DNA from 2 places in the Viridibacillus sp. NPDC096237 genome. Region 1 is predicted to be linked to the other one. Evidence: riboswitches for the same ligand, from Rfam matches in the RefSeq annotation. Region 1 holds a riboswitch; the other holds the start of a gene.

What was found. Region 1 has a riboswitch for S-adenosylmethionine ahead of metA (homoserine O-acetyltransferase MetA). Riboswitches for the same ligand answer to the same signal wherever they lie in the genome.
Region 2: another riboswitch for S-adenosylmethionine. It lies ahead of ACQKMD_RS08810 (methionine ABC transporter ATP-binding protein); the one in region 1 lies ahead of metA (homoserine O-acetyltransferase MetA).

The regions. Positions count from the first base shown of each region.
Region 1 covers NZ_JBNNTI010000050.1:21,727-24,963, forward strand. The annotation lists gene galE (UDP-glucose 4-epimerase GalE) at 1-956, shown strand, start outside; SAM riboswitch class I at 1,134-1,241, shown strand; gene metA (homoserine O-acetyltransferase MetA) at 1,339-2,247, shown strand; gene ACQKMD_RS19145 (alpha/beta hydrolase) at 2,498-3,139, shown strand.
Region 2 covers NZ_JBNNTI010000011.1:62,120-65,356, forward strand. The annotation lists gene ACQKMD_RS08805 (methionine ABC transporter permease) at 1-428, opposite strand, end outside; gene ACQKMD_RS08810 (methionine ABC transporter ATP-binding protein) at 421-1,446, opposite strand; SAM riboswitch class I at 1,573-1,679, opposite strand; gene ACQKMD_RS08815 (thioredoxin family protein) at 1,736-2,044, opposite strand; gene ACQKMD_RS08820 (hypothetical protein) at 2,056-2,400, opposite strand; gene gcvH (glycine cleavage system protein GcvH) at 2,480-2,860, opposite strand; gene ACQKMD_RS08830 (arsenate reductase family protein) at 2,939-3,237, opposite strand, start outside.

The sequences.
Region 1 (3,237 bases):
CAAATAGCGATATGGAAGTAATCAATCGTTTAGAAGCCATTACAAAGAAAAAAATAATATTTCTTCCCATAGATATTTGCAACCAAGAAGAATTTGAAAAGGTATTTCAAAATTATTCAATTGATAGTGTCATCCATTTAGCTGGTTCCAAATCAGTTTTAGAATCCCTCAACGACCCAATCAAATACTACCTGCAAAATTTAGTATGCACGATCCAACTAGTCAGTCTGATGAATAAGTACAAAGTACATCAACTAGTTTTCAGTTCATCAGCAACTGTTTATGGCACTCCTGAACAATGTCCAATCCCTGAAACCGCAACTTTAAAAACAGAAAACCCCTACGGTACAACAAAGTTAGCTGTAGAAAAATTCTTATATGAATTTGCACAATCTAATCATTCTTTTTCAATCGTTTTATTACGATATTTTAATCCAATTGGAGCACATGAAAGTGGCATGATAGGAGAAGATCCTTTCACAATTCCAAATAATTTGATGCCATATATTACCCAAGTTGCAACAGGTAAATTACCTTTTTTGGATATTTACGGAAATGATTATTCGACGCTTGATGGAACGGGGATACGTGATTATATTCATGTAGTAGACTTGGCAAAGGGTCATGTAAAGGCATTGGAAAGTTTAAAAGAAAAGTATGGTTGGAGAGTATTTAATCTAGGAACTGGTGAGGGGTATAGCGTTTTACAAGTTGTAAAAACATTCGAATATGTATCAGGTATACCAATACCATATCTAATAAGCGATCGGCGTAAAGGTGATGTTGCAATTAGCTATGCTGATGCTACAAAAGCAAAGCAACAACTGAATTGGGCTGCAGAAAAAACGTTAGAAGATATGTGTCGAGATGCATGGAGATGGCAAAGAAATAATCCAAATGGTTATAAAGTCGGGAATATAAGAGAAGGTCAGTTGGTATACTTAACTGACTTGTAGTTGTTGTATAAAAATAGAATATCGTCTATGCTATATTAAACATACTTAAATAATAGGATTTAAAATATTTACTGCTAAGCCCTATAGGAAATCTATAAGGGCTTATTTCCTATCATTAAATTGGCAGAAATATTTGCTTATCTGACAATTTGATGGTAGGATTAAGGTAAATAAATATTCTTATCAAGAGAAGCCGAGGGATAAGGCCCTGTGAAGCTTCAGCAACCTCTGATTCAATCAGAAAGGTGCTAAGTCCTACAAGACATTTGTCTTGGAAGATAAGAAACGAGCGTATTAAGTTAGCCCTCATTCTTATCCATAGAATGAGGGCTTTTAATATGAGAATACATAACAGACATGAGGGAAAGGAAGAGAAGTCGCTATGCCAATTAATATTCCGAAAAACCTTCCGGCAACGGAATTACTAAAAGAGGAAAAAATCTTCATAATGGAAGAGGAGCGTTCAAAAAGCCAAAATATTCGTCCTTTAAATATATTGATTTTGAATTTAATGCCAGAAAAAGAGAAGACAGAGCTTCAATTGTTACGTCTATTAGGTAATACACCTCTACAAGTAAATGTAACATTTTTAAATACAGCGACGTATGTTTCAAAAAATGTTAGTGAAACGCATTTAGAATCATTTTATACGACTTTTGAACATGTTAAACACCGTCGCTTTGACGGCATGATTATAACGGGTGCACCAATTGAACTAATGGAATTTCAAGATGTTGATTTTTGGGAAGAAATCGTTAGTATTATGGATTGGACAAAAACAAATGTTACATCTGTATTACATATTTGTTGGGGTGCCCAAGCTGCACTTTATCATCACTATGATATTGGTAAATTCCCTCTTGCTAAGAAATGCTCAGGTATTTATGATCATACAATCACAGATCCAACTGTGAAGCTTGTTCGTGGCTTTAATGATATTTTTACTGCACCACATTCACGAAATACTTCTATATCTATCGAAAAAGTTGAATCCCATCCAAAGCTAAAACTACTGTCAGCTTCTGATGATGCTGGAGTATTTATTGTGATGTCAGAAGATGAAAAACACATCATGATTACTGGGCATTTAGAATACGATGCTCATACATTGGCAGATGAATATTCACGTGACGTTGCAAAAGGTTTGGATATAGAGGTTCCAAAAAACTATTTCCCTAATGATGACCCTACAAAGCTGCCAATAAATACTTGGCGTTCCCATACGCATTTATTGTTCTCTAACTGGCTGAACTATTATGTTTATCAGGAAACACCATTTGAGTGGGAATAATAAAATAGATGGGGCTGTCTCAAAAGGGCTAAATCATCCAAAATGAAGTAAATAAAAAACCAAGAATGCTGTTAAATCAACATTCTTGGTTTTTAAAATGGAGCGACAATGAGTCGAAATCGGATTTATTAGATAACCCCATCTTCTTTTGTATGTAAAGACCATTTTCTTTTAAAATCTTAAGGTATGCACTTTCAAAGCATACTTTATGCTATGATAAATGTAATTTATCTCGAAAGGAAGACAATAAATGAACTCACCTTTTACATTTATTCATACAGAACCAAAAAATATGGATTCAACTAAAAAATACCCAGCCATTTTTTTATTACATGGAATGGGAAGTAATGAGCAAGACTTACCTGGCTTAGTAGCAGATTTCGAAGATAATTGTCATATCTTTAGTTTACGTGGTCCTATTACACATAAACCTGGTTATGCCTTCTTTACGATTCAGGACATAGGAGCACCAGAACGTCCAGTATTTGATAAAGTCGCTCATTTTATTCGAGAATTTATAGAAGAAGCATCGTTTATTTATAATATTGATTTAGAAAAAATTGTATTAATGGGCTTTAGCCAAGGAGCAATTTTAGCACAATCATTAGCATTTGTTTTAGGTAACAAATTAACAGCTGTTGTCGCTTTAAGCGGTTATGTTCCTGATTTCGTGAAAAACGAATATCATAAACAATCAGTAGAACATCTGCCGATTTTTATCTCACACGGGGAATATGACTATGTTCTACCACATCAGTGGGGCGTTGAAAGTAAGGAATTCTTTGAGTCACTAGGTGCAGCTGTCACTTTTAAGAGTTATCCAGACGGACACGGTGTTACACCAGCCAATCATTTGGATTTAGTTACTTTCTTAAAAGAACAAATCTCTTAACTAAAAGCCATGAGCGTCGCTCATGGCTTTTTTTATTTCTATAATAATTCACTAGCGTTGCATTAAAATAACTTTAATTTTAAAAATACTCAAAATGT
Region 2 (3,237 bases), on a different contig from region 1:
AGTACCTTACCGATAATTGTAGACGTCTTTGCACCCATTGAACGTGCCGCTTCAATGACACCTTTATCAATTTCTTTCAACGCTATTAAAACCATACGCGCATAAAATGGAGCTGCTCCAATGATTAATGCCGGTAAAGCTGCATTTGGACCACGAATTGAGCCTAGTAAAAGCTTCGTAAATGGAATTAATAAAATTACTAAAATAATGAAAGGAATCGAGCGGAAAATATTCACAAGCGAACCTGTTAACCAACTGACTAATTTATTTGCCCATAATTGTTGAGGGCTTGTCAAAAACAGCAAAATACCTAAAGCTAAACCAATTACGAATGTGAAAACTGTAGCAACACTTGTCATATATAGTGTTTCTATTGTTGCTTCCCACATTTTCACCCAATCTACATTCGGAAAGAGATCATTAAGCATTTTCGATCACCTCCGTTTTTACTCCATGTTCATTCATATATGTCACTGCTTTTTGTACATTATCCTTATTACCATCTAGCTGTACGATGAGCGTACCATATGGACCACTCTTCGTTTGCGAAATATTCCCATGGACAATATTCAAGTCCAGATTAAGTTCACGACTTAAATGTGAAATAACTGGCTGGCCAGTTGAAGAGCCTACAAAAGTTAATTTCACAAGTGTTCCTGATGGGTAGTTTTCAATAATTTGTCCAATTGATTCTTTACGCTCGTTTGTGTCAGTAATTTGAGATACAAAGCGTTTTGTAACATCTGCTTGTGGTGATTGGAATACTTCTAGAACATCACCGTTTTCTACGACTTGTCCTGCTTCCATCACAGCCACACGATGACAAATTTTACGAATTACATGCATCTCATGTGTGATAAGCACAATTGTTAAACCCAATTTTTCATTGATATCTACTAGTAAATCTAAAATTGAATCCGTTGTTTCAGGATCAAGCGCTGAAGTCGCTTCATCACAAAGCAATACTTCTGGATTATTAGCTAATGCTCTTGCAATACCAACACGTTGCTTTTGACCACCTGATAGTTGAGAAGGATATGCTTTCTCTCTTCCTTTTAAACCAACTAATTCAATAAGCTCTAATACCTTCTTTTGACTCTCAGCTTTAGATAAACCTGCAATTTCTAATGGAAATGCTATATTTTCTTCTACAGTGCGTGACCAAAGTAAATTGAAATGTTGGAAGATCATACTGATTTTTTGACGTGCATTACGTAACGCAATTCCTTTAATCGATGAAACTTCCTGGCCATTTACAACAACTTTACCGGATGTCGGTTGCTCCAAACCATTTAATAAACGAATGAGCGTACTCTTGCCCGCTCCACTGTATCCAATAATGCCGAATATTTCTCCGTTTTCAACAGATAAATTCACATCTTTGACAGCAGTTAACTCTCCGTTAGCGGTTTTATATTTTTTCATTACATTTTCTAACTTAATCACTGTCATACCACCTTTATTTTAAAACTAAAAAGTATGCACTTTCTAATGGCATCTTTTTGAAATTTAAAAAACCCTTCTGCAGATTAACAGAAGGGTTCAACGCAATACTATATACGTAAAACCGTTCTCTCATCTTCCAAAGTAAATACTTTGTGTGATTTGGCACCGTGCCATATAAATATGACGGTTGCCGGGCTTCATCGGGCACTTCCCTCCACCTCTCTAAATAAGAGTAACGACAATATTTAATTAGTTATGATTGCTACTTTATCACGCTATTACTTTAACGTCAATCATTTAATTGTAATTTCTCAAATAAATAAGGTACTGATTGAAATGCGTAGATTTTATCGCGGATTTTACCATTTTCTGAAATAATTAAGCAAGGGACACTTTCTATTTCATAATCAAATGCTACATCTTGTATATAATTTAAGTTCGCTTTACCAATCGGGATATCACTTACGACATGCTTTACAACATCCATCATTTTCGACGCAACTGCACATGTACCACATAATGGTGTATACAAATAAAAAGCCGCAAGAGAGGAGGTTTTCATCATCTCTTCCCATTGTTCACGTGACCATTCTTCCATGTTTGTCATTCCTATACTATAAGATATTCTTTATGAACTTTAAAATTTGCAGCTAATAATATTCTAGCTAAATGTCTTCTTGGAGTAGCTTCTACTTGTTTATAAGTAGAGGAGGTGTATAAATAACGAGCATTTGGGAACTCTCTCTTAAAAAGAGCACGGAGTTTATCACCCGATGAGTCAGCATCAAAAAATGCATACATCTCGTAATCATCATAGAGTGCCAAGATCTCTTCTAATCGACTTGCACTAACTGTTCCATTCGTACATATTATCGGAATATCCTCTGCTAGTATTGGCGCAATTTTCAACTTATCTTGGCGCCCTTCTACGATAATCAGCTTGTTAAAAGTCATATATACCCTCCTAACAAATACTTTTTGCCGCTTACTAAGTTTAAAAAAACGCCGAGCAAATGCACGGCGTTTTTGAATCTTATTCTTCGATAATTGCTTCGTATTGTTCAGCAGTTAATAATGCATCAATTTGAGCGTTATCTGCTGGTTCAACAACAACCATCCATGCTTTTTCATATGGAGATTCGTTAACGAACTCTGGGCTCTCTTCTAGGTCTTCGTTAATTTCAACTACTTTACCGGAAATCGGTGCGTAAAGTTCAGATACAGTTTTTACAGATTCTACACTGCCGAATGGCTCGTCTGCTACTAATTCATCTCCAACTTGTGGAAGTTCAACGAAAACGATATCGCCTAGTTCTGATTGTGCGAAATGTGTAATACCGATACGTACTTTTCCGTCTTCAGTTTTTACCCATTCATGTTCTTCAGAATAGCGTAAGTCTTTTGGTGTGCTCATGAATACCCCTCCAAATATGTAATTACATTCACTTTAAGTTTGACATATTTCCAGTGTAAAAACAAGCATATGTCTGTGTTATTTCCACGTCTCTTCAAAGTCTGATTCTTTAAAACCTAACGTTACTTTTTTACCGTCTGTAACAATCGGACGCTTAATTAACATACCATCTGAAGCAAGCAATTCTAATTGCTCATCTTCCGACATATCAGCAAGACGATCTTTCAATTGTAACTCTCTATATTTTATTCCTGAAGTATTAAAAAATTTCTTCAGCGGTAAACCACTTGCATCTAAATACTGTTTTAATTCCTCTTTAGAAGGTGTTTCTTCAACGATATGCTTCGCTGTATAGTTTACCCCATTTTCTTCTAACC